4 regions of the Pantoea deleyi genome follow, and region 1 is predicted to be linked to each of the others. Evidence: predicted binding sites of a transcription regulator. Region 1 holds the regulator's gene; each other region holds the start of a gene.
The links. Region 1 encodes CRP, which controls carbon source genes, mostly activating them, when cyclic AMP is high. Its sites were predicted from a motif close to ATGTGANNNNNNTCACAT; they were not measured.

Region 1 (7,992 bases):
AGCGTGATTTTGGCTATGCCGTGTTTGGTAAGATCGTGAAAGGTCAGGATGTGGTAGAAAAAATTTCGCAGGTGCCAACCAAAGATGTTGGCCCTTACCAGAATGTCCCGTCCAAACCGGTTGTCATTCTCTCCGCCAAAGTCCTGCCTTAAGCCTCCCTGTTGCCCTCTCCGGAGGGCGACAGCCTGCCGCCTCCGGCAAAGCCAGAATTTGCTCTTATACTTAGGGCAAAAAACCTGAGCAGGAGGCGGTATGGCGAACAGACTCACCGAAAAACAGAAAGTCACCCTGTGGCAGCAGCGGCGTAGCGCCAGCTATCAGGCCAGTTGCCGTCTGGAGGGCTTTGCACCGAATGAAACCAGCGTTAACAGCGATGATGCGGCGGCACGCCTGGCGTCCCTGAGGAGGCAATATGGACTCTAACAGCGCCGTCAGTCAGGATCCTTACCTGTGGCAGCATGACAACGTGCTGAAAAACCTGGCCGATATTCACGATGCCGCCCAGCTGCGCAAGGCGGAGCTGAGCTTCAGCGCGGCGCGGGCCGCGACACTGGAACTGGGCCCGCGCAATCCGGGGCTGCCCTATCTGCGTCTGATCCACCGCACGCTGTTCCAGGATATCTACAGCTGGGCGGGTGAGCTGCGCACCATCGATATCTGGCGCGATGAGACGCCCTTCTGCCATTTCGAATATATCGAAAAAGAGGGCAACGCGCTGATGGCCGCGCTGGAGGAGGAGAAGGGGCTGGCGGAGCTGCCGCGCGAGGAGTTTATCCGCCGCATCGCGCACTACTATTGTGAAATCAATATGCTGCACCCGTTTCGTCACGGGAATGGCCGCGCACAGCGCATCTTCTTCGAACAGCTGGCGCTGCATGCCGGTTATCTGCTGTCGTGGGAAGAGACGGATGCGGAAAGCTGGAAAGCGGCGAATCAGGCTGGCGTGGCCGGCGATCTGGAACCGCTGGAGCAGGTGTTTGCGAAAGTGGTGAGTGAGGCAGCTTAACCGCGTAGAATAGCGGCGCGGGTTATCACTCTGGATGGTTCATGCTGCTGCTTATCGACAACTACGACTCCTTTACCTGGAATCTTTATCAATATTTCTGTGAACTGGGCGCAGAAGTGCAGGTGGTGCGCAATGATGCCATCACCCTGGCACAGATGGCGGCCTTACCGCTGACCCATCTGGTGATCTCGCCAGGTCCCTGCACGCCGTCGGAGTCGGGAATTTCGCTGGCGGCGATCAGGCACTTTGCCGGTCAGCTGCCGGTGCTGGGTGTCTGCCTGGGGCATCAGGCGATCGCCCAGGCGTATGGCGCACAGGTGGTGCGGGCGCGTCAGGTGATGCACGGCAAAACGTCCGCTATTCAGCACACCGGTCAGGGTGTGTTTCGCGATCTCAATAATCCCCTGACCGTGACCCGCTACCATTCGCTGATTGTGCAGCGTGATTCCCTGCCGGACGATTTTGAGATAACGGCCTGGACGGTGCGTGACGGCGAACCCGACGAAATCATGGGATTCCGCCACAAGACCCTTGCCCTGGAGGGCGTGCAGTTCCATCCCGAGAGCATTCTCAGCGAACAGGGCCACCAGCTGCTGCGCAATTTCCTGACGCAATAAGTTGCCTTTGAGTGATTTTTTATGCATATTTTGTGATTATTATTTCAAGGTTGCACAAACATCATTCAAATGGGGTCATCAATGGCAGCGGAAAAAATTGCGGTCACGCGGGAGACGTTCGATAACGTTATTTTGCCTGTTTATGCACCTGCGCAGTTCGTGCCGGTAAAAGGCAAGGGCAGCCGTGTATGGGATCAGCAGGGCAAAGAGTATATCGATTTCTCGGGTGGCATCGCCGTCACCGCACTTGGACACTGCCATCCTGCGCTGGTTGAGACGCTGAAAAGCCAGGGCGAGACGCTGTGGCACACCAGCAACGTGTTCACCAACGAACCGGCGCTGCGTCTCGCCAGTAAACTCATTCACGCCACCTTTGCCGAGCGCGTTTTCTTCGCGAACTCCGGCGCCGAAGCCAACGAAGCCGCATTTAAGCTGGCGCGCTATTACGCCTGCAAGCGCCACAGCCCGTTCAAAAGCAAGATCATCGCCTTCCACAACGCTTTTCATGGCCGGACGCTCTTTACCGTCACGGTCGGCGGGCAGCCAAAATATTCAGACGGATTCGGGCCTAAACCGGCAGATATCGTCCATGTGCCGTTCAACGACCTGGACGCGGTGAAAGCGGTGATTGACGACCATACCTGCGCCATCGTGGTTGAGCCTGTTCAGGGGGAAGGCGGCGTGATGCCTGCCACACAGGCCTTTATGCAGGGGTTGCGTGAGCTTTGCGATCAGCACCAGGCGCTGCTGGTGCTGGATGAGGTGCAGAGCGGCATGGGGCGCAGCGGCAAGCTCTTCGCCTATGAGCACTATGGCATTCAGCCCGATATCCTGACCTCGGCCAAAGCGCTGGGCGGCGGGTTCCCGGTCAGCGCCATGCTGACCACCAATGAGATTGCCTCGACGATGGCGCCGGGCGTTCATGGCACCACCTATGGCGGGAATCCTCTGGCCTGCGCCATCGCCGAAACCGCGCTGGATATCATCAACACCCCGGCCGTGCTGGCGGGCGTGGAAGAGCGTCGTCAGCACTTTGTGACGGCGCTGCAGGCGATTGACGCGAAGTATGATCTGTTCAGCGATATTCGCGGCAAGGGGCTGCTGATTGGTGCGGCGCTGAAGCCTCAGCACGCCGGTAAATCGCGCGACATCCTGAATGCCGCGGCGGCCGAAGGGGTGATGGTGCTGGTTGCCGGTACTGACGTGATGCGTTTCGCGCCGTCACTGATCATTGAACCCACTGACATCGAAGAGGGCATGCGTCGCTTCGCCACGGCGGTCGGCAAAGTGCTCAACGGCTAAATCAGCGCTTCCGTAAATGCCGGATCAGCCAGCGGCCATGTTGCGGTCGCTGGCTCCACGCCAGCGATGAGATGGTGTGCATCACGCTCAGATGATCGAGGATGCGCCGCACATGCTGCTCCACGACCGTAACCGGCCCCTCACTGATATTCTCCAGCTCATCCAGCAGGTTGACCTGCGAGCTTGCACCCTCATACTCCAGCCGCTGCTGACACCGCTGCAGCGCGATTTCACAGGATTGCAGATAGCGCTCGGCCAGCGAGGCGGTGAGCATGGTGTGTTCGCGCGCCAGAATCGTCATCGCATTGATATGCTCGACGATAAACTGGCTGTGCGTCACCCAGAGCCGCATATCTTTCAGATACTGGGCGTTGAACGCCGGTTCCTGCATCGCCTGATTAAGGGAGTTGAACAGCGCATTGTGTGCCTGATTCACCTGCACGCGCTGGTAAGCCAGCTTGCCGGGCGATTGCTCATCGCCCAGCAGCAGCCGCAGCGCATCCTGATAGGTTTCCAGGGCATCATGCGCGTTCTGCCGCAGCAGGCCACTCTGCCACTGCGGCCAGAGCCAGAGCATTCCGCCAAAGGCGATCAGACAGCCCATCAGCGTATCCATCAGGCGCGGCAGCAGAAACTGCGCGCCGTTCAGCGACAGCAGCTGCAGCGAGTAGACGGCGGTCACCGTGAAGCCAATCATCGACCAGCCATAAAACTGACGGGTAAAGCGATAGCTGATAAAGGTGATGGCCAGCATGATCAGCAGCACCAGCGACTCCGGCACCGCCAGACGCAGCGTGGCGGCCGCGATCACCAGCCCGGCAAAGGTGCCCAGCGCCCGGTGCTGAATGCGGACGCGGGTGGCGCTGTAGCCGTTCTGGCTGACGAACATAATGGTCATCAGGATCCAGTAGGGCTTGGGAATGTTGAAGAACAGCGCCAGCGCGCTGCCCAGCATCAGCATGACCGCAAAGCGTCCGGCGGTACGCAGCGACGAGGAGCGCAGCGAGAGATAGCTGCGCAGGGCGGGCAGCAGCGGCAGACGACGCTGGCGATCGGCCATCAGGTCGCGCTGATAGAGCGGTTTCTGCGTGCGCAGGACCCGGGCAATCCGGTTGAAGTGATAGAGGCAGAAGTGCCCCACCGGATTGTCGGGATGCTGCCAGGTGATTTTCTCCAGCGCGCCGAGCTGTTTATCCATCGCGAAGCGCTCGGGTAACCGGTGATAGAGGATGTTATCCGCCAGCACCCGCAGCCGGGCCGAGATGGTTTTGGCATTCCAGCGGATCACCGCTTCGGCATGGCTCTGCTCGACCAGCTTCTGCACCTCTTCCGGCCGATGCAGGCTGACCGAGATATGCTCCTGCAGATCCAGCGCCACCTGAAAGGCGCGCGTCAGCCGCTTGTGGCTGTGGTCGCGGCTGGCCGACAGCATGTGCATCTGCTGATAACAGGTGTTGATCAGATCGACCACCTTCTGCTGACGAGCCAGCAGCGGCGGCAGGGCCTTCTCCGGATCGGTCAGCTGCGTCAGCAGGGTATATTTGGCGTCGCAGTAGTTGGCCAGCTCGCGGTAGATCAGGCTCAGGCTCTCGCGCATCGGCTGCTCTTTCCAGAGCCAGAACCAGAACCAGTTAAACAGCCCGTACCAGAGCGTACCGCCGATATAGAGCAGCGGCGGAACATAGATCGGCATGCGCCCGATCAGGCTCAGGGTAAAGATGGCGGCGATAAGGGTGCCGGGCAGCAGGCGGCCATGCAGCGGGCTGATCTCCCCGGTTACGCCGAGCAGCAGCGGCATAATAAACAGGATCAGCGGCAGCGGCACCGCCTGCAGGGTGAGCCACTGGATCAGGAAGCTGCCGAGGGCAAACAGGCTGCCACCGACGATCAGGCGTTTGAAGAAGCGTTTATGCGGCGTATCCAGACCGGCGATGTTGCAGCAGGCGGGCACCAGTGAGAAGAGCAGACCCTTTTGCAGGTCGCCAGCCAGCCAGCCCAGCGCCACCGGCAGGCAGAGCACCAGCGTTTGCCGCAGGGCGTAGTTCACTTCAGGATGGTAGATTATTCGACGCCACATCGGCTCAGCACAAACAATAACGGCGTGATGTTGCCATCACGCCGTGGGTGACAGGAATCAGCGGGTGCCGTAAACGACGATGGTTTTGCCGTGTGCAGAGATCAGGTTCTGATCTTCCAGCATCTTCAGAATACGGCCCACGGTTTCACGTGAACACCCTACAATCTGGCCAATTTCCTGACGCGTAATTTTAATTTGCATGCCGTCGGGATGCGTCATGGCATCTGGCTGTTTCGCCAGGTTAAGCAGGGTCTGTGCAATGCGTCCGGTAACGTCGAGGAAAGCGAGGTTACCCACTTTTTCGGACGTGACCTGCAGGCGACGCGCCATCTGCGACGAGAGTCGCATCAGGATGTCAGGGTTCACCTGGATCAGCTGACGGAATTTCTTATACGAAATCTCTGCCACTTCACACGCGCTTTTCGCACGTACCCAGGCGCTGCGCTCCTGGCCTTCTTCGAACAGGCCAAGCTCACCAATAAAATCACCCTGATTCAGGTAGGAAAGAATCATCTCTTTGCCTTCTTCATCTTTAATCAGAACCGCGACGGAACCTTTCACGATGTAGTAAAGCGTTTCTGCTTTTTCACCTTGATGAATCAGCGTACTTTTGGATGGATACTTGTGAATATGGCAATGGGACAGGAACCATTCGAGTGTAGGGTCTGTTTGCGGTTTGCCGAGAACCATTCGCTATTATCCTCTGTTGTAATCGTGCCCAAAATACAGGGGGCAGTTTTCCCTGTCAGGCGGTGAAAGCTTCAAGCGTTTTCCATTTCAGGAAATTATTCGGGCCGCATCAGGCGCAGTGCGCATCATTCTTCCCGGCTTCGTCATCGGGTGACGAAAAATATTTTCAGCACTGTTTGTAGCACAGCTTTAGCCGACTGTCTTCTGTTGTCTCGCTTCAGCTACGGGCGGATTTCTCCGGATTGCTGTTTACCAGGGGAAAGCGTACTCTGGCGGCAAAACAGTGTATTCCGGAGCAAAAAACATGCAGGCAAGAGTGAAGTGGGTAGAAGGGCTGACATTCCTCGGAGAATCCTCATCCGGCCATCAGATCCTGATGGATGGTAATTCAGGGGATAAAGCGCCCAGCCCAATGGAGATGGTGCTGATGGCGGCGGGCGGATGCAGCGCGATCGATGTGGTCTCAATTCTGCAAAAAGGCCGCAACGATGTGGCTGATTGTGAAGTAAAACTGACCTCAGAACGTCGTGAAGAGGCGCCGCGAATCTTTACGCACATCAACCTGCATTTTATCGTCAGTGGCAAAGCGCTCCAGGATAAAGCGGTCTCACGCGCGGTGGATCTTTCGGCGGAAAAATATTGCTCGGTCGCCATCATGCTGGGCAAAGGCGTGACGATCACGCACAGCTACGAAGTGATCGCGCTGTAACCGTCATCGGTGTTTGAGGTTGCCGGTAGTCTGTTGTCAGACCTTAGCATCGCAGAGAGTCTGCGTTGAGACAGTGATGGCGCAGCGAAGCGGGTCAGATCGGTAAAGCCGCAACGTCCGCCCTTTATGGCATGCTCTGCCCGCGCCCTCCTGGCGCGGGACACTTTCCGCTTCTGACGCTCTTCCCTGCCTGCTGAACTTTTCTGTTACGGCCAGATGCTTTCTGCCCGCGGTTGTCTATCGCGGCCTGACTGAAACCGGATGCGGCTACCGGACGTCTGCTTCCTGAAGCCTGCTCAGCGAGTTAAGCTTATCCGCTGCGATAACATTGCCTGCTCTGGTTTTTAAACCGTCTGAAGAGCGCTTTCCTGGCCCCTTACTCTATCCGTTTGCCTTCCATCAGCCGTTTCACCAGCGGGCCCATAATGAGCTCCATCGCCAGACCCATTTTGCCGCCCGGCACCACCAGCGTATTGATGTGCGAGATAAAGGAGCCCTGCAACATCGCCAGCAGATAGGGGAAGTCGATATCTTCCAGCGCCTGAAAGTGAATCACGACAAAACTCTCATCCAGCGACGGGATGGCACGGGCGGCGAACGGGTTGGAGGTGTCCACGGTCGGGACGCGCTGGAAGTTGATATGGGTGCGGGAGAACTGGGGCGTAATGAAGTTAATGTAATCCTCCATCGACCGGACCACCGAGTCCATCACCGCCTCACGGGAATGGCCGCGCTCGCCGGTATCGCGCACCAGCTTCTGGATCCACTCAAGGTTAACAATCGGCACCACGCCAACCAGCAGATCGACCTGCTCCGCCACGTTGTGCTGCGCCGTCACCACGCCGCCGTGCAGCCCCTCATAGAAAAGAATATCGGTGTTCTGCGGCAGCGGCTGCCACGGCGTAAAGGTACCCGGTACCTGATTCCACGGCACCGCCTCATCGTAGGTGTGCAGATATTTGCGCGACTGCCCCTGTCCGCTATAGCCATACTCTTTAAAGCTCTGCTCCAGCAGGCCAAAGTCATTGGCTTCGGGGCCGAAGTAGCTGACGTGACGTCCTAAATCGCGCGCCTTACGAATCGCCATATCCATCTCAGGACGGGTAAAACGGTGAAAACTGTCGCCTTCCAGCTCCGCCGCACGAAGATCAAGCTGCTGAAAGATTTTGCGAAACGCGAGGCTGGTGGTGGTGGTTCCTGCACCGCTGGAACCGGTCACCGCGATAATAGGATGACGTGCAGACATAGAGAAGCTCCCTGTGAGATCGGGTAACAGGCATTGTTAGCATGAAATGGCAGCAGGCGCATCAGCCATGAAAGGCGTTGCGCGGCATAATATTGACCGATTCATGCAGTTCCGACCACACCAGTACCACTTCACCGCTTTCCAGCTGGCGTCGTACATCCGCCACTTTGTCCAGCAGGCTGCGCTCCTGCTCGCCGTAGTCTGTGCCTTCGCGCAGCACAAAGGTTTCAATCAGGTTTTCAAGGGTCTCAGGCGAGACCTGTTGCCAGGGAATAATCACGAGATCAGTTATCCAGAAAAGGGGCGATCCACTGAGGGATGCGCTGTTCCAGCCACATTTCAGGC
Region 2 (7,992 bases), 720 kb from region 1:
GCCGTGAAGCGCTCAACGTCATCGACCACGCCTCTGGTGACCATCGCTTTCGCCCCGCGCACGCCCTCTTCGGCGGGCTGGAAGATCAGTTTAATCGTGCCGCTGAGCTGCTCTTTCATCGCCATCAGCACCGTCGCGAGACCCAGTCCGATGGTGGTGTGACCATCGTGCGCGCAGGCGTGCATCATGCCAGGGTTGCAGGAGGCGAACCCTTCGCGCTGCGGCAGGTGATCCGCAGCCTGACTTTCGTTGAGATCCAGTGCATCCATATCGACACGAAAGCCCATCACCGGGCCGGGACGACCGGTTTCCAGCGTCGCCACGATGCCGCAGAATCCCCCGGAGAAGTGGCTGATCCACTGCGGCAGCGCCCCCTGTTGTAACGCCCGCGCCTCCTGCTGCCTGAGCGTCGCGTCGTCCGGTAAACCCATCCGCGCATCGGCGTCGATGACGTCACGACCCAGCTTCAGCTGATAACCGAGCCTGTGCAGTTCTTCCGCCACTAAGGTGGCAGTACGGAACTCCAGCCAGCCCGATTCGGCATAGTGATGGAAGTCGCGTCGCCACTGTTGCAGCCTGGGCAGCAGGGCGCTGACGTGCTCTGAAAGGGGTTTCATCGGCTTTTTCCTCGTTGTTGATTTTTTATGCACTGCGTCGAATCTACACAATGGTGCTGGCGGGCATAAGATGCGAATATCTTGTGACTGATAAACAACGGTTATCGAGAAACTATGCCGGCCAACATCAAACTTCATCAGTTGCGCGCCTTCGTTGACGTGGCGCGACAGGGCAGTATCCGGGCCGCGAGCCGTCTTTCCGGGCTGTCGCAGCCGGCGTTAACCAAAGCGATTCAGGAGCTGGAGCGTGAGCTGGGGGCGAAGCTGTTTAACCGCCGTCAGCAGGGCGTCGTGTTAACCGATATCGGTGATAACTTTTTTCGTCATGCCAGCCTGGTGCTGGCAGAGCTGCGGGTCGCGGAAGAGGATATCCAGCAGCGGCTGGGGCTGGGTGGCGGTCAGGTGAACATCGGCGTTGGCGGCAGCGTGGCGCGCACCATCATGCCGCAGGTGATAAATCAGTTTCATCGTGAATATCCGCTGGTGAAGGTGCGCATCGTCGAAGGCCAGCTGGTGTCGATGGTGCATGAACTGCGTCAGGGCGCGCTTGATTTCACGATCAATACCTACGACCAGAGCCATCTCGATCAGGAGCTGATGTATGAGCGGGTCATGGAACGCGAATACAGAGTGGTGGTCCGTAAGGGCCATCCGCTGGAAAAGGCCCGCTCGCTGGCGGCGTTACAGCAGGCGGACTGGACGATGCCCACGCCGAAAGGCAGTTATTATCGCCTGCTGCACGATCTCTTTGGTGAGCGCGGCATGGCACCCAAAATCGTGGTGACCTGTGAAACGTTTATGGCCTGCACCAGCCTGGTCGCGCAGAGCGATTTCGTCAGCATCCTCTCAGTTGACGTCATTGACGATCCGATTCTGGGCCAGTCACTGGTGGCGCTGACGCTCGACGATCCCCTGCCGAAAGCGACCTTCTATCTGATTCAGCGGAAAGACACGACGCTGACCCCGATGAGCAGTTACATGGCGCAACTCTTCCGCCGGTATTGTCAGTGAAATCAGTGCGTAAAGGCGATCGTCTACACTCTTAAGGTACTGTAAAAATCCAACCGATAAATAGAGGTGAAGATGCAAGTCAGTCCTTATCTGTTTCTCTATGGCCGTTGCGAAGAGGCTATCGACTTTTACCTGCAGGCAACCGGGGGTGAGCTGCTCGGCAAAATGACGTTCGGAGATATGCCGGACCAGGGTGAGCAGGTCGGTGACCAGTCTGCCGCGCCACAGCCGCCAGAAAAGATCATGCATGCGCAGCTGCGCATTGGTGATGGTGAGCTGATGCTGAGCGATGGCGACACCGCGAAGCCACCCGCGTCTGAGCATGCCGGTTATGCGGTCAGCCTTTCCACCGATGATGTCGAAGAGGGTAAAGCCTGGTTTGAAAAACTGTCAGCAGGCGGCAAAGTAACGACGCCGTGGCAGGAGACCTTCTGGTCAGACGGCTTCGCCATGTTTATCGACAAGTTCAACATTCCATGGCGTATCAACGTCGAGAAGTCGCAGGACTGATTGCCGTGAACGGGTCGCGCTAACGGCAAGGCCTGAAAACCGGCACGCTGACCGGGAAGCTCAATTCCCGGCCAGCGTGCCGGTATATCGGACGGCACGCTGCGCCGCCCGCCCTCATCAGAAGTTGTAACCCGCCACCAGGTAGTAACCCCAGCCGGTTGATTTCACTTCAAATGGCCCTCTGCCGAAGTTCAGCTCCTGACCATCTGCCCACTGGCCGCCGTTGTGGAAATAACGTGCCACCGCAGAGATATGCCAGTGATCGTAACCCAGTGACAGAATGTGGCTGGAGGCGATGGAGTTGCTGGTGCGTGATGGGCCTGCTTTATCGCGGAGATCGGAACCCCAGTCGAAGTTGGTGAAGCCGACATAGCCCAGGTTACCGCCCCACAGCGTGGTGATTGGCACGAAGTATTTCACCTTGAAGCGATAGCCATCCCAGCTGTTTTCGTTCGCCGCACCGTAGTTTTCCCACTGGTATTTAGCGTAAACGTTCAGCGACAGGCCAACATCGCTGTGCGTATCAATATCGGTGCCCAGGCCCATGTACCAGGTATTCTGCCGATTATCGCTGTTGCGGCCCATGTCGTAGATGTAGTTGTTCGCGAAGTACCACTCTTTGAACGGGCCAAAGGCCAGGCTGGTGCCGGTCAGCTTATCGATAGAGAAGCGCGGTTCGATTTCCATGAACATCGGTGAACCGTGGTCGAACACGCCGTTGGCGTTGCTGTTGCCCACGCCAAAGAAGTTAGGCACGTCGAGGTAGCCGTAAAAATCGAACCACTCTTTCTTCGCAAACGCTTCATATTCCAGATAAACGTCGTTATTGAACTGCGGTCCGAAGCGGGTGTGGTAACTGCCTACCACGTTAACGCTCTGATGCCACCAGTCTGAAACATACTGCGGATCGCTTTCAGCGGCCTGCGCAGCACCGGTCAGTGAACATGCCAGCGCGGCACCTGCTATCAACGTTTTAAATTTCATTATCATCAGCCACATGCTTTTGACCGCCGCCCAGCAGAGGCAGTCAGAGAGATATCGGTCCCCTGGAGGGGAATAAGAGGTTCAGCAAAAACAGCCGTTTTCAGCCCGCGTAGCGTGCCTGTAACAGTTCGATAGAAAATAGATTTTGCTCACGTTTGTCAAAAAGTGTTGCATTACAATTCAGCTAAATTGTGATGTGCTTCACAATAATGACCAGGATCGAACGGAACCAGGCAACCGTTTACGTTGTCTGGTTCGTGATCAAACGGGCGGGATCAGGGAAGGGTGACACGAACCTGCAATCCACAAACGGTACCCTGTGGCGACAGGCAGTTGGAAAGGGCGACCTGCATCTGATACTTCTGCGCGACGTTGCGCACGATCGATAATCCCAGCCCGCTGCCCTGCGCTTTGACGTCAGGCGAACGGGTAAAACGATCGAATGCGCGATCGATGAAAGCGTCCGGCATCCCCGTGCCGTTATCGACGATATCGACCACCGTTCTGCCCGCGACCCGATGCAGCAGAACATCCACCAGGCTGCCTTCCGGGGTGTGCAGCATGGCGTTACCGATCAGGTTGTCGAACAGGCTGCGCAGTTCGGAGCGGCTGGCCTGCAGGCGGTACTGCGTGGAGCCGTTAAAGCCGATATCAATGCCGCGTTTATCCGCCACCACCATCAGCTGCTCAATGCTCTCCTTCAGCAGATCTTCCAGTTCGATATGTTCCACGCTGGCGACCACGCTCTGGTCATCCTGACGGGAGACGTTAAGCAGCTGCGTAACCAGATGACGGGTGCGCGTCACGCCAGCTTCCAGCTGGCTGAACTGCCGGCTCGCTTCACCGGGCTGAATATGCTGGCGCAGGTTTTCCAGCTGCAGCGTCACGGCGGTCACCGGTGTGCGCAGCTCATGGGCGGCATCCTCCAGGAACTGGCGCTGGGACGACCAGGCGTCGCGCAGCTTGCTCAGCAGCGAGTTATAGGCTGCCACCAGCGGCAGGATCTCATCCGGTAAGCCTTCCGGTGAGACGATATGCGGATGATGGGTCTCCTGCGCCGCGATCTGCCGCGACGCCACCTGCAGATCCCGCGTGATCTTCCGGACCACCAGCCAGATCACCAGCAGCGAAAGCGGCATCATCAGGATCATCGGCACGATCGCCGACAGCGCGCGCTTGACCATTGAGGCCTTCATGTAGCTGAGGTTGTGCATGACCTGTATGGTCCTGATCTCACTGCCTGGCATGCCCGGCCGGGTGTAGATACGCCACTCGCAGTCGCCGCAGTGGCCCACATAGACATCACGATAGCCGCGCTGATTCTGCAGCGGCGCCGCCAGTTCCGGCCAGGAGCTGGCCCGCAGCTGGCCTTTTTCGTCCCACAGCTGCACCACGAAGGCGCTTTTCGCCTTATCGGGCGCGATAAGCATCGGCATCAGGGCGGGCATCTGTTTATTGGTGGACCAGGCATCGGCGATTTTCGCCAGCTGATCATCCTTCATGGTGCCAACCATATCGCCGTAGCAGCTGAAGAAATACCAGGTCACGCCGCCGATCATCAGCAGATGAATTATCAGCAGCGTAGAGAGTAATTTGTTGCGCAGTGAGCGCATAAACGCGAAGGGTTTCATATTGCCGGCACCCGCCAGCCCAGTCCGCGCACATTGCGGATCACATCGTTATCGAGCTTGCGCCGCATGCCGTGGATCAGCACATCCACGGCGTTGCTGCTGACCTCATCACCCCAGCCGTAGATGCGGTTTTCCAGCTGCTCTCGCGACAGAATCGCGCCCGGCCGTTCCAGCAGCGCGTAGAGCAGGGCATATTCCCGTGCGGTAAGCTGTTCGCGCTGGCCTTTGTAGAGCACTTCGCGGGTCATCATATCGAGCTGGACATCGCCGCTGCCCAGCACCGAGTCCGCTGCGCCGTGGCTGCGTCGGGTGATGGCGCGCATCCGGGCCATTACTTCCTGTAAATCGAAGGGTTTGAGCAGGTAGTCGTCAGCGCCGCTGTCGAGCCCCTGTATCCGCTGCGCCACCGTGTCGCGTGCGGTCAGGATCAGCACCGGCGTGGCATCGCCGCGCCCGCGCGCCCGGCGCAGCACCTGCAAACCATCATCGCGGGGTAAGCCCAGATCCAGCAGCACACAGCTGTAGCCGCCTTCGCTCCACGCATTCTGGGCATAGACGCCATCGCGCACCCAGTCCACCGACCAGCCCGCGCCCTCCAGCGCCTGCTGAAGGTTTGCGCCGATCATTTCATCATCTTCAACCAGTAATACGCGCATGGCTGATCTCCTCTGCAAAGATGGAAGAGAGTGTACTCATCAATTGTTAGGTCAGAATTATCCGCCGTTTTCCTCTGCGCTGCCGCGACACTGGCTGCATTTGCTGACCGCAGGCACTGACGGAGACCGTGCAGATTTGCCGCCCGGCTTGAGCCGAAACGGTTCTGGCAGATCGCCGCCGTTAGCTTTACGGTGCCGCGATTTATCTGCACTCTTCCCACATTTTCCACATTTAATGAGGGGCAGACCACTGGCGGGCTGATAAAGATTTTGATGGTTAAGAGCCGAAGCAAACACGGCGCTGATTCTGCATTAATGTTACCCATCTTTATCTGCGTTATCAGCACCAGAGGAACCTTTAACCTGATAGGGTCCCCGGAACAGGCTGATTTAATCGGATGCGGGGAGATGTTAAAAGTAATTAATAAAAATTAACTCTGCAGAAAAAGTGTGCATTGCGTCACATAATTACGTCAATGCCAAACGTTACCGAAATGCGAAAGAGAGAAGAGAAGTACGTAAAGGACGCTCTTTTTCGTCAATCTGACTGATATTCATCACTTTTCTCTAAATTTTAATGGCGATATATCTTTTTGAAAAGAGGCGGTCGGATTGATATAAACGAACTCATCACTGGGTGTACTGATAGTAAAAGGATTCAATAGAGGGAATTTACAGATGAAATTATTAAGTCAGCGTCAGTTAATTTTAGTACCGGGTGCCAGCGGTGCCTATGATCCCGCCTATGCTGGTGCCTCTTCTCATGTCAGTCAGCACGGTCATCATTCAGGTCGTTCCGGTAACCCTTTTGGACCCAGTAATGGCGTCATTCAGGTGGTCGCGGCTCACCCTGAGATTGCGGGCTGCCTCAACGGAATCCTGGGCGGGATGGTTGGCGGTTCGTTCGGCGGCCCTGGCGCAGCGGTAGCAGGCGCCATTGGGGGCGGTATTGGTTCATGTTTTAATAATTCGGGAAACAGTCATGCCGGAAACAATTTTGGTGGTCAGTGTACCTGGTAAAGCAGGCCATGCCGGTCACCCGCGCTGAGGTCCTTATGCAAAAAATAGTCAGAGCGATATTAATTCTTATCAGCACATTAGTCGGCGCAGCGTTTTTAAATGGTGCCGGTGTTTCCTATGAGAACTGGTATGCGATGCCGGTCAACATATCAAAAATGGTGGTGACAATCGCAACGCTGGCGGCGTTTGTCAAAATCGCTATTTTTTTATCCTCAAAGCTTTGTAAAAAACCGAAAAGCTGCAAGGAAGTTTAAACAATATTCATTGCGTCCGGGGCCACTGGCCCCTTCCTGTGCGTTTGCAACGACGCTAAACCGATAATAAATATCACCCGGAAGATAAGACAGTAATGTTAATAGGGGTGATAGCAGCAAGCTGTTATGCAATATTTTTCTTAAACATAACATCCGCAGGTGCCCTTCGCCCCGGAAATAAAAAAAACCGCTCTCCACGCGCGAATACTCTTTATTTTCATCTGTCTCTGTCCGCCTCTCCCGCCTGCCATCCGTTCCCCGCCTGCCTCCCGTTTCCGCCGTTGCTAATTCTGCGCTAATTTTCTGCTAATTAAGGGATAAATTTTAGCGGGTAGAGTGGTTCCACTGCACATCAGCATCAACGGGAGGAACCATGAATCAGCGCGAGTTTATTCGGAGTCTGCTGGACTGGATTGAGAACAACTTAGGACACGATCTGCATCTGGATGAGGTGGCGCGCCGCTCAGGCTATTCGCGCTGGCATCTGCAACGCCTGTTTCGCCAGCATACCGGCTTTTCACTGGCAGAATATATCCGTCAGCGCCGCCTGACCGAGTCCGCGCTGACGCTGCTCAGCAGCAACGAAGCGATACTGCAGGTGGCGATGAACTACGGCTTTGACACTCAGCAGGCCTACACCCGCACCTTTAAAAACTACTTTATGATGACGCCGGGCCAGTTGCGCCGTCAGCGTCGGGTTGAGCCTGACCGGCTGCTGTTCCCCCTGGCGATGGCCAGTTGAGGTCCCTCAGACCTTCCCGTCACCCTCTGCAGACGGGAAGGTCGGCCCGCTTTCTCCGCGCCTTGCTCCGCCTCTCGCCTTTTTTACCCTTCAGCCGCCGTGCCACCATCCGGACGTGTTAGCGTATTGCCAGCATCTCTTTCCGATCGGAGTCAGGAAACATGGAAAACGGCGCGAATTTAACCGCCATGCTGGTCTTTGCGCGTGTTGTGGAATTACAGAGTTTCAGTGAGGCGGCCCGCGCGCTGGGCTGGTCCAAATCCCATGTCAGCCGCGAGATAGCCCGACTGGAGCTGCGGCTCGGTATCCGGCTGCTGCAGCGCACTACCCGACGGCTGGCGCTGACCGAGCTGGGTCAGGCGTACTATCCCTACTGTGTACGGATGCTGGCCGAAGTTCAGCGCGCCGAAACTTTTGTACAGCAGTTGCATCAGCAGCCTGCGGGTCATCTCCGGCTGCAGGCACCCGTAACCTTCGGCTGCCAGTGCGTGGTTCCGGTGCTGAATCGCTTTCTGCGCCGCCATCTGCATATCAACGTCGATCTCGATCTGACCGATCGCAATCACG
Region 3 (7,992 bases), 360 kb from region 1:
CGCATGGGGTATCGACCAGCTCTTCCCGGTGCTGCCGCTGGAAGGGCTGAACAAAAAGCCGGAGCGTCGTGCCGTGCTGCTCGACATCACCTGTGACTCCGATGGCACCATCGACCACTACGTCGATGGCGACGGTATCGCGACCACGCTGCCGATGCCGGAATATGACCTGGATAACCCGCCGATGCTGGGCTTCTTTATGGTCGGTGCCTATCAGGAGATCCTGGGCAACATGCACAACCTGTTCGGCGATACCGAAGCGGTGGATGTCTACGCGCGCGAGAACGGCGAAGTGGAAGTGCAGCTCTCCGACGAAGGGGACACGGTGGCAGACATGCTGCGCTACGTGCAGCTTGATCCCAACGAGCTGATGACGCTGTTCCGTAATCAGGTGCAGACGTCCGATATCGACGACGAGCTGCGGGCGCAGTTCCTCGAAGAGTTCGAGAGCGGCCTCTACGGATACACCTATTTAGAAGATGAGTAACCGACGCGGGCAGGCGGCGATCGCATATTGCAGTTGTCGTTCACTATGTCGATAATCTGACACACTCAATCCCTTCCTCGTCGGGCCTAACGACGCGGAGGGGATTTTTTTCATCTCAACCTTCATGGCTTGCGGGCCTGGCCCGACTCATGCACATAGAGAGAGCAATTATGTACAACACGCTTGGCAATCAGTACGACAACTCCCTGGTCTCTAACGCCTTCGGCTTTATGCGTTTCCCGCTGAACTTCCAGCCTTATGACAGCGACGCCGAATGGGTGATCACCGGCGTTCCTTTTGATGCCGCCACCTCAGGTCGTCCGGGCAGCCGCCTGGGGCCGGGTGCGATCCGTCAGATCTCCACCAACCTGGCGTGGGAAGGCTGCCGCTGGCCGTGGGATTTCGATCTGCGTCAGCGTCTGAACGTCGTCGACTGCGGCGATCTGGTTTACGCCTTCGGTGATTCGCAGGATCTCTCCGACAAGTTACAGGCCCATGCGGAAAAACTGCTGGCGAATGGCAAACGCATGATGACCTTCGGCGGTGACCACTACGTTACGCTGCCGCTGCTGCGCGCACATGCGAAACATTTCGGCAAGATGGCGCTGGTACACTTCGATGCGCACACCGACACCTACTCCAATGGCCCGACGTTCGACCACGGCACCATGTTCTTTACCGCGCCGAAAGAGGGGCTGATCGATCCACAGCACTCCGTGCAGATCGGTATCCGCACCGAATTCGACAGGAGCCTGGGCTTCAACGTGCTGGACGCGGCGCAGGTCAATGACCGCAGCGTTGACGATATCCTGGCCGAAGTAAAACGCACCGTTGGCGACCTGCCGGTCTACCTGACCTTCGACATCGACTGCCTGGATCCGGCCCATGCGCCTGGCACCGGCACGCCGGTCATCGGCGGTCTCACCACCGACAAGGCGACCAAGCTGATCCGTGGCCTGCAGGGAATGAACATTGTGGGTATGGATCTGGTCGAAGTCGCACCGGGCTATGACCACGCCGATCTGACCGCGCTGGCGGCGGCCACGCTGGCGCTGGATATGCTGCATGTTCAGGCTGTGAACAAAAGCTAATCCCCGCGCTATCCCACGCCTGCCGGATGCGTCCGGCAGGCGTTTACATCTGCTTTTCTCTCTCTGCGGCGACGCCTCGCCCGCCCCCTTTCTGCCAGCCACATCAGCCCGTGGTCCGGGCGCGATCCCGCATCAGCAACTAAACTGAGTGATACCCATTCTCAACGTGGAGGCAATCATGGGCTTTCTTGATGACCTGGCGGGTTCCCTGCAGAACCACCAGAGTGACGGGCATCTGCCGGGGCAGCTTCAGGCCGTCTGGCACTGGGTGCAGGAGCAGGGCGGTGTCGAGGTGTTGCTGCAAAAATTCCAGCAGGGCGGACTGGGCCAGCTCTTCAGCTCGTGGATTGGCACCGGCGCAAATCAGCCGCTGGCGCACAGCGATATCCACTCGGCGTTTGGTCAGGCTGAACTGCAGTCGCTGGCGGAGAAGCTGGGCACGGATGTGCAGGGAGCCACAGGGGCGCTGGCGGCGATCCTGCCGCAGCTGATTGACCGGATGTCGCCGCAGGGGCAGATGGACGAGGCTTCACTGCACGAGAACAAACTCGATCTGGGCTCGATGGTAAATCAGATATTCCACCGCTAGCCCGCTGAACCGCGTGACAGGCGCATCCCTTCCGATGCGCCCGCCCTGGGCGTTACTTCGCGTCCGCCGCTATGCGCTCACGAATATGCTCCGCACGCGCTTCAGAGGCCGGGTGCGAATCAAACATGGAACTCTGGCGACCCTGTTCCAGTTTCGCCAGCTTCTCGAAGCTGGTCACCAGACCCATCGGATTGATGTTGCGCTTCTTCATCAGATCGTAGGAGTAGTCATCCGCCTGCGACTCCTGGGTCTGCGAGAACTGGGCGTTCACCAGTTTTTCACCCATTTCGCCCAGCTGTGACTGCGACAGGGAGCCGATCACACCGCCCACCGACGCGGCGGCCGTGCGGGCTGCGGTCGTGGCGTACGCCAGCTGCATCGCCTTGCGCGTATGGCCCAGTGCGACGTGGCCCATCTCATGGCCCAGCACGCCTTCCACTTCGTTGTCGGTCATCATATCCATCAGGCCGCTGTAAACGCGGATACAGCCGTTTGCCATCGCCCAGGCGTTCACATCTTTGGTCTGATAGACCTTGTAGTTGGCCGGCACGCCATTGATGTTATCGCCCAGCGCGGCCGCGATCTTGTTCAGACGCTGCTGATAGTCGCTGTTTGCCGGGGCAATCTGATTATCCTTGTCCATCTGCTCACAGGATTGATCGCTCAGCTGTTTTACCTGCGCGTCACTTAGGGTATACGCCTGAAACGCCTGCGCGCCCGACTGCATCAGCCCGTTATTGTCTAAACCCTGACAACCGCTGAGCAGCGTTGCCAGCCCCAGCGCACATACCGTTTTCTGGATTTTCATGCTCTATCCCGTTCTTAACAAGGTAAGAAAAACAAACACCTGAAACTCAGTCAGGTGAATAAACTTTTTGGTTATAGCGTGCCCGTCCGCACTTTGCTAGCAGAGTTGGCTGGAAAAGCCAGACGAAGCGGCTGCATTTAGCGTTTTACAGCATGTACTTTTGCCCCGATTTTCATGTACATTGATGGGCAACTTTTTCCTTGTTTTGCCCGCTAACTCATTAATAACAATAAGTTAAGGTGCGAAGCATTAATCCGACCTGGAGTAGAAAATGCCCTCTCGTAAAGAGCTTGCCAACGCCATTCGCGCGTTAAGTATGGATGCAGTACAGAAAGCAAAATCGGGACATCCGGGTGCCCCAATGGGTATGGCGGACATCGCTGAAGTCCTCTGGCGTGGCTATCTGAACCACAACCCAACGAACCCACTGTGGGCTGACCGCGACCGTTTCGTGCTCTCTAACGGTCACGGATCAATGCTGATCTATAGCCTGCTGCACCTGACCGGCTACGATCTGCCGATGAGCGAGCTGGAGAACTTCCGCCAGCTGCACTCAAAAACTCCAGGTCACCCGGAATATGGCTATACCGTGGGGGTAGAAACCACCACCGGTCCGCTGGGGCAGGGCATTGCAAACGCCGTCGGCTTCGCGATTGCGGAGCGCACGCTGGCAGCCCAGTTCAACCGTCCGGGTCATGATATCGTAGACCACAACACCTATGTCTTCATGGGTGACGGCTGCATGATGGAAGGTATCTCTCACGAAGTCTGCTCACTGGCGGGAACGCTGAAGCTGGGCAAGCTGGTGGCCTTCTATGATGACAACGGCATCTCTATCGACGGTCACATTGATGGCTGGTTCACCGACGACACCGCGAAGCGCTTCGAAGCGTATGGCTGGCATGTGATCCGCGGCATCGATGGTCACGATGCCGGGGCGATTGCTAAGGCGATCGACGAAGCGAAAAGCGTCAGTGACAAACCTTCACTGCTGATGTGCAAAACCGTGATCGGCTTCGGCTCACCGAACAAAGCGGGCACCCACGATTCACACGGCGCACCGCTGGGTGATGACGAAGTGGCACTGACCCGCAAACAGCTGGGCTGGAACCACGCACCGTTCGAGATCCCTTCTGACATCTACGCAGAGTGGGACGCGAAAGAAGCGGGCCAGGCGAAAGAGTCTGCCTGGAATGAGAAATTCGCTGCCTATGCGCAGGCGCATCCGGAGCTGGCGGCTGAGTTCAAACGTCGCGTCAGCAACGAACTGCCGGCGAACTGGCAGGAAGAGTCACAGAAATTTGTTGAGCAGCTGCAGGCTAACCCGGCGAAGATCGCCAGCCGTAAAGCCTCTCAGAACGCCATCGAAGCCTTTGGTAAAATTCTGCCAGAGTACCTGGGTGGCTCAGCCGATCTGGCACCAAGCAACCTGACCATCTGGTCCGGCTCTAAGCCGATCAATGAAGATGCGGCCGGTAACTACATCCATTACGGCGTGCGCGAGTTCGGTATGACCGCCATCGCCAATGGCCTGGCGCTGCACGGCGGCTTCCTGCCTTACACCGCAACCTTCCTGATGTTTGTGGAGTATGCGCGTAACGCCGCGCGTATGGCGGCCCTGATGAAGATCCGTCAGATCATGGTCTACACCCATGACTCTATCGGTCTGGGCGAAGATGGCCCGACGCACCAGCCGGTTGAGCAGATGGCGAGCCTGCGCACCACGCCAAACATGAGCCTGTGGCGTCCATGCGACCAGGTAGAATCTGCCGTGGCGTGGAAATATGCCATTGAGCGTAAAGATGGCCCGACGGCGCTGATCTTCTCCCGTCAGAACCTGGCGCAGCAGGAACGTGATGCGGCACAGCTGGCTAACGTCGCGCGCGGCGGTTACGTGCTGAAAACGTGCGAAGGTACGCCGGAGCTGATCCTGATCGCCACCGGTTCCGAAGTGGAACTGGCGGTAGGCGCCTGGGACAAACTGACCAGCGAAGGCCGCAAAGTGCGCGTGGTCTCCATGCCATCGACCGATGCTTTCGACAAGCAGAGCGAGGAGTACCGTGAATCTGTGCTGCCGAAAGCGGTCAGCGCACGCGTCGCTATCGAAGCGGGTATCGCAGATTACTGGTTCAAATACACCGGCCTGAACGGCGCGATCGTAGGCATGACCAGCTTCGGTGAATCGGCTCCTGCGGATCAGCTGTTTGAACTGTTTGGCTTTACCGTCGACAACGTGGTCGCGAAAGCGAAGGCGCTGCTGGCGTAAAAAAACAGCCAGGCGGGTCTGCACCCGTCTGGCCGTAAAACCGGGGGGACGATATTTTCGTCCCTTGTTCCTCTTTTATTCCTGCAGTAATAACTGATTTTTGCCCGTTTTTGTGATGCAGATCCAAATTTACGCAGGCAGATTGATCACAGTCATTCCCGTTATTCCTTCCTTCTATTATTGTAGCTGAACCGTTTCAGTCGCCGGGCAGATCGCCCTGGTTTCGGACAATGCCGGGTAAGAATCTCCTGTACAAAATGCAGTGAAACGCTCAGGCTAACGGCACGTTTTTTTCAGTCTGACGTGGCAGGAGAGAAATGACGGTACGGGTAGCGATAAATGGTTTTGGCCGGATTGGACGCAACGTCCTGCGCGCGCTCTATGAAACGGGCCGGCGGGCGGAAATCACCGTGGTCGCCATCAACGAGCTGGCAGAGGCCACCGGTATGGCGCACCTGCTGAAGTATGATACCAGCCACGGCCGTTTTGCTTTCGATGTGCGCCAGGAGCGCGATGTGCTCTGTGTCGGGGGCGATACCCTGCGCATTCTGCACCGCGCCGCCATTGCCGATCTTCCCTGGCGCGAACTGGATGTGGATGTAGTGCTGGACTGCACGGGCGTCTACGGCTCGCGCGCCGATGGCGAAGCGCATCTGCAGGCGGGCGCGAAGAAGGTGCTCTTCTCGCATCCCGGTGGCCATGACCTCGACGCCACCGTTGTGTATGGCGTGAATCAGCAGGATCTGACGGCCAGCGACCGCATCGTCTCCAACGCCTCCTGTACCACCAACTGCATTATTCCGGTGATCAAACTGCTGGATGACGCCTTTGGCATCGAGTCCGGCACCGTCACCACGATCCACTCCGCGATGCACGATCAGCAGGTGATCGACGCTTATCACAGCGATCTGCGTCGTACCCGCGCCGCCAGTCAGTCGATCATTCCGGTCGATACGCGCCTTGCGGCCGGGATCACCCGCATTTTTCCGAAATTCAACGATCGCTTTGAGGCGATTGCCGTACGCGTGCCGACCATTAACGTAACGGCTATCGATCTCAGCGTTTCTGTCCGCCAGGCCGTGAAGGCGTGCGAGGTGAACACCCTGCTGCAAAGCGCAGCAGAGGGGGCATTTCGTGGTATAGTTGACTATACGGAATTACCGTTAGTCTCAGTCGATTTTAACCATGATCCGCACAGTGCCATTGTGGATGGAACACAAACGCGGGTCAGTGGTCAACACCTTATCAAGACCCTGGTCTGGTGTGACAACGAATGGGGCTTCGCTAACCGGATGCTCGACACAACGTTAGCGATGGCCGCAAGTGGTTTCAGGTAAGACGCGGTTTGCGTCTGGCAAAACTTATGAGAATCAACGAGAGGATTCACCATGTCTGTAATTAAGATGACCGATCTGGATCTGGCTGGTAAACGCGTGCTGATCCGTGCCGATCTGAACGTACCTGTTAAAGAAGGTAAAGTGACGTCTGATGCACGTATCCGTGCTTCTCTGCCAACCATTGAAGCGGCGTTGAAACAGGGCGCGAAAGTAATGGTTACCTCTCACCTGGGTCGTCCGACCGAAGGTGAATACAACGAAGAGTTCTCACTGCTGCCGGTAGTTAACTACCTGAAAGAGAAGCTGAACGGCACCACCGTGACGCTGGCTAAAGATTACCTCGATGGCGTTGAAGTGGGCGCTGGCGAGCTGGTGGTTCTGGAAAACGTTCGCTTCAACAAAGGCGAGAAGAAAGACGACGAAGCGCTGTCTAAAAAATATGCTGCCCTGTGTGACGTGTTTGTGATGGATGCCTTTGGTACCGCGCACCGCGCACAAGCCTCTACCCACGGCGTCGGCAAATTTGCCCCTGTCGCCTGTGCAGGCCCGCTGCTCTCTGCTGAGCTGGAAGCGCTGGGTAAAGTGATGAGCAATCCTGAGCGTCCGCTGGTTGCGGTCGTCGGTGGCTCTAAAGTCTCTACAAAATTTGACGTGCTGCAGTCGCTGGTGAAAATCGCGGACACCGTGATCGTCGGTGGCGGCATCGCTAACACCTTCGTGGCTATCGACAACAAGGTCGGTAAATCACTCTATGAACCCGACTTCGTTGAAGCGGCTAAAGGCCTGCGCGACCAGTATGGTATCCCGGTTCCGGTTGACTCACGCGTTGGCACGGAATTCTCTGAAACTGCCCCTTCAACCGTGAAAAAAGTTTCGGAAGTGGCGGATAACGAAGAGATTATGGACTTCGGTGATGAAACCGCACAGGCCATGGCAGCCATCCTGAAGGATGCCAAAACCATCCTGTGGAACGGCCCGGTAGGCGTGTTTGAGTTCCCTAATTTCCGTAAAGGCACCGAGATCGTGGCTAACGCCATTGCAGACAGCGACGCGTTCTCTGTGGCAGGCGGCGGCGATACCTTAGCGGCTATCGATCTGTTCGGCATCGAAGACAAAATTTCCTACATCTCGACCGGCGGCGGCGCATTCCTGGAGTTCGTGGAAGGCAAAAAACTGCCAGCCGTTGCCATGCTGGAAGAGCGTGCGAAGCAGTAATCCTTTGGGGGCGATGTCTGACGGCATCGCCTGAAGTCTTGCCCGACTGGGCGTTTAAATCGACGTTCCTCAAGGGGAACAACGGTCACGAAACAGGACACAATCATGTCTAAAATTTTTGATTTCGTAAAACCCGGCGTTGTCACTGGTGATGACGTACAGAAGATCTTCAAAGTTGCAAAAGAGAACAAATTCGCAC
Region 4 (7,992 bases), 1.2 Mb from region 1:
TTTATATCACCGGTGGCGGTTGCAGCGGTTTCCAGTATGGCTTCACCTTTGATGACCAGCTGAACGATGGCGATATGACGATTGAAAAGCAGGGCGTCTCCCTGGTCGTTGACCCGATGAGCCTGCAGTATCTGGTGGGCGGTTCGGTGGATTATACGGAAGGTCTGGAAGGTTCGCGCTTTATCGTGACCAACCCGAATGCCAAAACCACCTGCGGGTGTGGCTCCTCCTTCAGTATCTGATCGTGCAGGCCGTCATCCAGACGGCCTTGCTTACCATTCGATCGTAATCAGCCGATTACGCTGCGTTACGCTTCCCTGCCTCTGAATCTGACTCTCTGTCACGCGCGGCTGCGCATCCGGCTGTCTGCCACAGGCTATCTGCGGCGCGGGCTGGCGCGGAGCCGTGCTGATTTCACAGCGTGAATAGATAACAAGTCTGGCACCGATAGAGCCATTAATCGATCCCGCAATCGCCGTACCGGCGAGCGATAGCCCTATGGCCAGCAGCAGTGCTCTGGTCATATTCAGTTCCTGGTGTCGTAAAGGCGCATAAGCGCTGAAAGGACGGCGAGCATACGTGGCGCGTCCGTCTCTGTTAGTGTTTAACGGCAAAAACTGTAGGGACTTTAATCAATTTGTGGATTTAGTGCTCAGGATGCAGGGCCGCACAGAGCTGCCGGGCCGCCAGCAGCAGACGCGGGCCTGGCCGGCTGAGCCAGTCTTCGTTGATGGCGATCACCGGCACGCTGAGCTGAGGCTGCCAGAATGCGCGGATGTTCTCCGCCTGGCGGGCGCTACCCGCGATCACAATCGCCTGCGGATGGCGCATCAGCACCTGCTCGCGGCTGACCTGCGGCCAGCTGACGCGGCTCTCTGCAAAGATGTTGCTGCCGCCGCATAACCTGATCACCGCATCCTGCAGCGTGGCACCGGAGGCCGTAAACAGCGGCTGCTGACCAAACTGCAGAAAAAGCGGAACGGCGGTGAGGTGACCGTAGCGCTGACGCAGCGCGTCTGCCTGCCCGCGCAGCTGCTGTGCAGCCTGCCTGGCCTGGCCCGGCTCCGGGCTCCAGCGGCCCAGATCGGCCAGCGCCGTGAACATCTCATCCAGCGTCTGCGGATCGATCCATTTCACGGTCACCCCGAGCTGCTGCAGCTGCGCAATCTGACGCTGCGGATTGCCCCCGCGCCAGGCCAGCACCAGATCCGGCTTCAGCTGCAGAATACGTTCGGCCCGGATGCCCTGCCAGTTCGCGACCTGTTCAATCTGTTTCGCCTGCGGCGGATAGTCGGACCAGGCGCTGACCGCAATCGGGGTGATCCCGGCGGCAAAGGCGAGTTCGGTCAGGTGGGGGGCGAGGGTGATCACACGGGGCGGGGAGGCGAGCAGGCTGCCGCTGAACAGCAGCAGCCAGCAGAAGAGCAGCGTTTTAGCCACGCGCCAGATGCGCCAGCAGGTTCTCCACCATCAGCGAAGATTGCTTCGCCGCAACGCTCAAGAACTCATCGAAGCTGAGGTGAGATTCCTGATCGGCGACGTCGGAGATGGCGCGCACCACCACGAACGGCACCTGGAACTGGTGGCAGACGTGGCCGATCGCGGTCGCTTCCATCTCAACGGCAATCGCCTGCGGGAACTGATGACGGATACGCGCCAGCGGCGCTGCACCGTTGATAAAGGCATCACCACTCACCACCAGTCCGCGCACGGCATTCAGGTTCAGCTGTTTGATGCAGGCTTCCGCCGCTGCGACAAGCGTGCTGTCGGCAACAAAGGCGGCCGGACAACCTGCCATCTGGCCTGGCTCATACCCAAACGCGGTAACGTCCGCATCGTGATAGCGCACCTCTTCGGACACCACGATATCGCCAACGCTGAGAGTGGCGGCTAAGCCGCCCGCCGAACCGGTGTTGATCACCACGTCGGGCTTGCAGAGCTGCAGCAGCAGCGTGGTGCCCAGCGCGGCCGAGGTTTTACCAATGCCCGATTTCAGCAGTGCCACCTCAACACCCTGCAGGGTGCCGGTGTAAATTTCGCAACCGGCCAGCGACAGCGTCTGACGGTTTTCAATTTTGTCGCGCAGCAGGGTAACTTCCTGCTCCATCGCGCCGATGATGCCTGCTTTCATAATGAGTTCCGCTAATGTAAAGATTCAAAATTTAGGGCATAGTCTAACATGGCAGTCCGGGGATTAATTCACGAAAAAGTCAGGGGTAATTCATGTCGGCGATCAATTTCAGGAAGAAGATCAGCTTCTCGCGCCCTTATACCAGTCGTAAAGATCCGGAAGGCGAATATTACATTACGCGTCATTTTGAGAGCGACCGCGGACGGATTATCAATTCCGCCGCCATCCGCCGCCTGCAGCAGAAAACGCAGGTCTTTCCGCTGGAGCGCAACGCCGCCGTCCGCTCCCGCCTGACGCACTCGCTGGAGGTGCAGCAGACCGGCCGTTACATCACTAAAGAGATCCTGCAAACCCTGAAGATGCAGGGCGGGCTGGCGCAGTATGGCCTGGATGAGCTGGAAGGGGCGTTTGAAAGCCTGATAGAGATGGCCTGCCTGCTTCACGACGTCGGCAACCCGCCGTTTGGTCATTTTGGCGAGGCGGCCATTAACGACTGGTTCGAAGAGCACCTCGCCGCCGAGCTGGTGGACCCGCTGGTGGCGGGCGTGGAAGGCGAGGAGCAGCGCAGGGCATTCGATCAACTCAATGCGATGATTCGCCAGGATCTCTGCCATTTCGAGGGCAACGCGCAGGCTATCCGCATGGTGCACACGCTGCTGCAACTCAATCTCAGCTATTCGCAGGTCGCCTGCATCCTGAAATATACCGCACCCGCCTGGTGGCAGGGTGAAAAGCCCGCCGAATTTAGCGTATTAATGAAAAAGCCGGGCTTTTATCTCTCCGAGCAGGATTATATTGCTGACCTGCGCGCCGCCACCAATATGGAAGAACATCATCGCTTTCCGCTCACCTATATAATGGAAGCCGCCGATGATATCTCCTACTGTATTGCAGATTTGGATGATGCTGTAGAAAAAGATATCTTTAATGTTGAAAGTTTGTATGAGTTTCTGAATAAAGCCTGGGGACCGGTTAAAAATAATGACGCTTTCAGCCGGACGATTGGCGAAGCCTGGCGTGAAGCCTGCAGTAAAAAACGCCGCAGCCGCAGCGATCAATTTTTTATGTCATTACGCGTAAATGTTCAGAGCGTACTGGTCAGCTACGCCGTGAAACGTTTTGTCGATAATCTGCCGGCCATATTCGCGGGAAGTTTCAATCATGCGCTGCTGGAAGATGAGGGAGAGGAGGGGCGTCTGCTGCAGCTGTTCAAGACCGTCGCGCGCCAGCAGGTGTTTAACCACTCGGAAGTCGAGCAGCTGGAGCTGCAGGGCTATCGGGTGATCAGAGGCTTACTGGAGATCTACGCGCCGCTGATGCGCCTGAATTACGAAGCCTTTACCACGCTGATAAATGAAGATTTCCTGCGCCAGCACCCGATCGAAACCCGGCTTTTCCATAAGCTCTCCGGCAAACATCGCAAAGCGTATCTGCATAAGATGCGTAATCTGGTGGTGGAACATAAATATCAACGGCTGTTGTGGGAGCGTTATTATCGCTTCCGGCTTATTCAGGATTATATCAGCGGAATGACCGACCTCTACGCCTGGGATGAGTACCGCCGACTGATGGCCGTAGAATAAGCCACCGATTGTAAAGAGCGCGAATAAATTTTTACCTTTAGCTTAAACTTTTAAAGGAACTTCGCGCTAAAACATTTATCTCACCTTTCGACCACAGCAATGGTCTGAACAGTAATCTTATTGAGAAACGAAAAAATGAAAACAAAGACCTTAATGTTAAGTGCGCTGGCTCTGAGCCTGAGCATGGCCCTCGCCCCTGTTACTGTTTCTGCTGCACAAACGGCCTCATCCGACAGTCAGCAACAGCCAAGTCTGGCTCCCATGCTGGAGAAGGTCATGCCCTCTGTGGTCAGTATCAGCGTCGAGGGGACCACCACGGTGAAAACCCCGCGTATGCCGCAACAGTTCCAGCAATTCTTTGGCGATAACTCGCCTTTCTGCCAGGACGGTTCACCGTTCCAGGGCTCACCGATGTGCCAGAGCGGTGAGGGCGGCGGCGCGCCTGCGCCAGATACGCAGCAGGAAAAATTCCGGGCGCTGGGTTCGGGCGTCATCATTAATGCCGAAAAAGGCTATGTGGTTACCAACAACCACGTGGTCAACAATGCGACCAAAATTCAGGTACAGCTCAGCGACGGCCGTCGTTACGACGCCAAAGTAATCGGGAAAGACCCCAGCTCAGACATCGCGCTGGTTCAGCTGAAAGATGCTAAAAACCTGACCGCGGTGAAAATTGCCGACTCCGACAACCTGCGCGTGGGCGACTACACCGTGGCGATCGGTAACCCTTATGGCCTGGGCGAAACCGTGACGTCCGGTATCGTCTCGGCGCTGGGCCGCAGCGGCCTGAACGTGGAAAACTACGAAAACTTCATCCAGACGGATGCGGCGATCAACCGGGGTAACTCCGGTGGTGCGCTGGTTAACCTCAACGGTGAGCTGATCGGGATTAACACCGCCATCCTGGCGCCGGACGGCGGCAACATCGGTATCGGCTTTGCGATCCCGAGTAACATGGTGAAAAACCTGACGGCTCAGATGGTTGAGTTTGGTCAGGTGAAACGCGGCGAACTGGGCGTGCAGGGTACGGAGCTGAACTCCGAGCTGGCAAAAGCGATGAAGGTCGATGCACAGCGCGGCGCCTTTGTCAGCCAGGTGCTGCCGGATTCGGCGGCGGCCAAAGCGGGCATCAAAGCGGGTGACGTCATCGTTTCAATGAACGGCAAACCGCTGAGCAGCTTCGCATCCCTGCGCGCCGAAGTGGGTTCACTGCCGGTGGGCACCACGCTGAAGCTGGGCCTGCTGCGTGACGGCAAACCGGTCGATGTCTCCGTTCAGCTGCAGCAGAGCAGCCAGGCGAAAGTGCAGTCCGCCACCATCTATAACGGCATTGAAGGGGCGGATCTCAGCAATGTCGAAACCGGTGACAAGGGCGTCCGCGTGGACAATGTGAAACCGGGCAGCGCCGCAGCGCGCATCGGCCTGAAAAAGGGCGATGTGATCCAGGGCGTTAACCAGCAGGTGGTGACCAACCTGGGTGAACTGCGCAAAGTGCTGGATACCAAACCTTCCGTGCTGGCGCTGAATGTGAAACGCGGTGACAGCAGCATCTATCTGCTGATGCAGTAACGGGTTATCCCTCATACACAGGCGGACTGCGGTCCGCCTTTTTTGTGCCCGCGCTCTACCCCGCCAGAGTGTGATGCTGACCGCAGATTCAGTAAATGCCTCCCCGGCTCTGTGCAATTGCACAATGCTCTGCGCCGGGCGCATGCGTATTCTGTTTCTCCCCCCTCTTTATCAGGAGTTATGGATGGCGACCTATCACCTTGATGCCCGGCTGGCACAGGATATCGTGGCACGCACCATGAAGATTATTGACAGCAACGTCAACGTGATGGATGCGCGCGGCCGGATCATCGGCAGCGGTGACCGGGAGCGCATTGGGGAGTTGCACGAAGGCGCTCTGCTGGTGCTCTCGCAGGGGCGGGTGGTCGATATCGACGAGGCGGTGGCTAAACATCTTCATGGCGTACGGCCCGGCATTAACCTGCCGCTGCGGATCGATGGCGACATCGTCGGCGTGATTGGCCTGACGGGCGAGCCGGTAGCTCTGCGTCACTATGGCGAGCTGGTCTGTATGACGGCGGAGATGATGCTGGAACAGGCGCGGCTGCTGCATATGCTGGCGCAGGATAGCCGTCTGCGTGAGGAGCTGGTGCTGAACCTGATCCGCAGCGATACCCTGTCGCCGCAGCTGACCGAATGGGCGCAGCGCCTGGGTATCGACCTCAATCAGCCGCGGGTGGTGGCGGTACTGGAGATCGACAGCGGTCAGCTCGGCGTCGACAGCGCGATGTCGGAGTTGCAGCAGCTGCAGACCCTGCTGACGACCCCGGAGCGCGATAATCTGATTGCCATCGTGTCGCTGACGGAGATGGTGGTGCTGAAGCCCGCCCTGAATGCGCATGGACGTTATGACCAGGAGGATCACCGTCGTCGCGTCGAGCAGCTGCTGCAGCGCATGAAAGAGAGCGGTCACCTGCGGATGCGCATCGCGCTGGGCAACTTTTTCAGCGGGCCGGGCAGCATCGCGCGCTCCTACCGGACGGCGCGGACGACAATGATGGTCGGTAAGCAGCGGATGCCTGAGGTGCGCAGCTATTTTTATCAGGATCTGGTGCTGCCGGTGCTGCTCGACAGCCTGCGCGGTGGCTGGCAGGCCAATGAACTCGCCCGGCCTCTGGCAAAACTCAGGAGTATGGATAACAACGGCCTGCTGCGCCGGACGCTGATCGCCTGGTTCACCCACAACGTTCAGCCGGGCGCCACGGCGCGCGCGCTGTTTATTCATCGCAACACGCTTGAATACCGGCTGAACCGGATTTCAGAGCTGACCGGGCTTAATCTGGGGCAGTTCGACGACCGGCTGCTGCTCTATGTGGCGTTACAGCTGGATGAACAGGGGTGAGGAGAGCGGACATAAAAAAGGCCAGCAACGCTGGCCTCCGCTGTCGGCGAAAAAATTAACGACCGTTACGGGTCAGTTTTTCCAGATCCGACTCGATTTCAGTGATCTTGTGCGAGACCACACTCTCCAGATGACGCAGGTCATCCAGGATCTTACGTTTCAGATCCACTTCAACCTGGTCACGCTGGCAAATCTGGTCCAGCTCATCGATGACATAACGCAGATTCGGGCTGATTTCCTGCACTTCTTTGTAGCCCTGGGTCGCGTGATCGGCCACAACTGTTTTGCGCTGGCGCGGATATTTGAATTTCACGCTCTTCGCGAAAAACTCGCCTTTATCTTTGCGGAAGTAGATTTTCAGAATGTCGTTGTTGGCTTCCTGACGCAGGCTGTAGCGGTCAATGTCGTCCGGATTGCTGATTCCTAAGCTTTTCAGATTGTCATACATAGCGTTGTTTCCATCAAAAGTGAGAAGCGCGCAGTTTTGTTCATGACGTCAGACAACTGTAGACATAAAGCAGCGGGATGAACATTGCGCGACAGGATTTAACTGGCGCGGATTATGACCTGGATGAAAACTAAACGCACCCGATCATTCGCAACGCGAAGCAGGTGGATTGAGAATGGATGTAAAGAAAAGATGACGGGCTGGTTTCCAGCCCGTCACTGCAATCAGTCGATGGTGCGCAGCAGTTCGTTGATGCCGGTTTTGCTGAGGGTTTTCGCATCCACCTTCTTCACGATCACGGCACAGTAGAGGCTGTAGCTGCCATCTTTGGACGGCAGGTTACCGGAAACCACTACGGAACCGGCAGGAACGCGGCCATAGTGAACTTCGCCGGTTTCGCGGTCATAGATTTTGGTGCTCTGACCGATGTAGACGCCCATGGAGATCACTGAGCCTTCTTCAACGATCACGCCTTCCACGATTTCAGAGCGTGCGCCGATGAAGCAGTTGTCTTCAATGATGGTCGGGTTAGCCTGCAGCGGCTCCAGCACGCCGCCGATACCGACGCCGCCAGAGAGGTGAACGTTCTTACCGATCTGCGCACAGGAGCCCACGGTCGCCCAGGTGTCCACCATGGTGCCTTCATCGACGAAAGCGCCGATGTTGACGTAAGAAGGCATCAGCACCGTGTTGCGGGCGATGAACGCACCCTGACGCACTGCCGCAGGCGGCACCACGCGGAAACCGGCTTCTTTGAAGCGCGCCTCGTCCCAGCCCGCAAATTTCATCGGCACCTTGTCGTAAAAACGGGTCTCAGCGCCTTCCATCACCTGGTTGTCATTGATGCGGAAAGAGAGCAGCACTGCTTTCTTCAGCCACTGATGCGTTACCCACTCGCCGTCGATCTTCTCAGAAACGC

Region 2: J1C59_RS17370 (nucleoside-specific channel-forming protein Tsx) is a predicted target of CRP. The motif match lies at 3,312-3,329, and genes of this name have one in related genera.
Region 3: epd (erythrose-4-phosphate dehydrogenase) is a predicted target of CRP. The motif match lies at 5,352-5,369, and genes of this name have one in related genera.
Region 4: J1C59_RS15070 (CdaR family transcriptional regulator) is a predicted target of CRP. The motif match lies at 5,352-5,369, and genes of this name have one in related genera.

What each region holds. Positions count from the first base shown of each region.
Region 1 is NZ_CP071405.1:413,976-421,967, forward strand. Features, by position in the region: gene ppiA (peptidylprolyl isomerase A) at 1-152, shown strand, start outside; gene J1C59_RS01885 (YhfG family protein) at 253-423, shown strand; gene J1C59_RS01890 (putative adenosine monophosphate-protein transferase Fic) at 413-1,006, shown strand; gene J1C59_RS01895 (aminodeoxychorismate/anthranilate synthase component II) at 1,048-1,623, shown strand; gene argD (bifunctional acetylornithine/succinyldiaminopimelate transaminase) at 1,705-2,925, shown strand; gene J1C59_RS01905 (YccS/YhfK family putative transporter) at 2,927-5,002, opposite strand; gene crp (cAMP-activated global transcriptional regulator CRP) at 5,060-5,692, opposite strand; gene J1C59_RS01915 (OsmC family protein) at 5,997-6,401, shown strand; gene J1C59_RS01920 (phosphoribulokinase) at 6,778-7,647, opposite strand; gene J1C59_RS01925 (YheU family protein) at 7,709-7,927, opposite strand; gene J1C59_RS01930 (hydrolase) at 7,932-7,992, opposite strand, start outside.
Region 2 is NZ_CP071405.1:3,684,951-3,692,942, reverse strand. Features, by position in the region: gene J1C59_RS17385 (amidohydrolase) at 1-617, opposite strand, end outside; gene J1C59_RS17380 (LysR family transcriptional regulator) at 732-1,628, shown strand; gene yjdN (VOC family metalloprotein YjdN) at 1,701-2,138, shown strand; gene J1C59_RS17370 (nucleoside-specific channel-forming protein Tsx) at 2,256-3,122, opposite strand; gene J1C59_RS17365 (sensor histidine kinase) at 3,398-4,753, opposite strand; gene J1C59_RS17360 (response regulator) at 4,750-5,409, opposite strand; gene J1C59_RS17355 (hypothetical protein) at 6,088-6,429, shown strand; gene J1C59_RS17350 (hypothetical protein) at 6,465-6,683, shown strand; gene J1C59_RS17345 (helix-turn-helix domain-containing protein) at 7,057-7,425, shown strand; gene J1C59_RS17340 (LysR family transcriptional regulator) at 7,587-7,992, shown strand, end outside.
Region 3 is NZ_CP071405.1:773,267-781,258, forward strand. Features, by position in the region: gene speA (biosynthetic arginine decarboxylase) at 1-487, shown strand, start outside; gene speB (agmatinase) at 658-1,578, shown strand; gene J1C59_RS03785 (YidB family protein) at 1,757-2,167, shown strand; gene loiP (metalloprotease LoiP) at 2,220-2,975, opposite strand; gene tkt (transketolase) at 3,247-5,241, shown strand; gene epd (erythrose-4-phosphate dehydrogenase) at 5,559-6,578, shown strand; gene pgk (phosphoglycerate kinase) at 6,630-7,793, shown strand; gene fbaA (class II fructose-bisphosphate aldolase) at 7,899-7,992, shown strand, end outside.
Region 4 is NZ_CP071405.1:3,170,066-3,178,057, reverse strand. Features, by position in the region: gene erpA (iron-sulfur cluster insertion protein ErpA) at 1-242, shown strand, start outside; gene J1C59_RS15095 (hypothetical protein) at 273-524, opposite strand; gene btuF (vitamin B12 ABC transporter substrate-binding protein BtuF) at 646-1,440, opposite strand; gene mtnN (5'-methylthioadenosine/S-adenosylhomocysteine nucleosidase) at 1,433-2,131, opposite strand; gene dgt (dGTPase) at 2,224-3,714, shown strand; gene degP (serine endoprotease DegP) at 3,850-5,283, shown strand; gene J1C59_RS15070 (CdaR family transcriptional regulator) at 5,468-6,625, shown strand; gene J1C59_RS15065 (DUF3461 family protein) at 6,681-7,073, opposite strand; gene dapD (2,3,4,5-tetrahydropyridine-2,6-dicarboxylate N-succinyltransferase) at 7,298-7,992, opposite strand, start outside.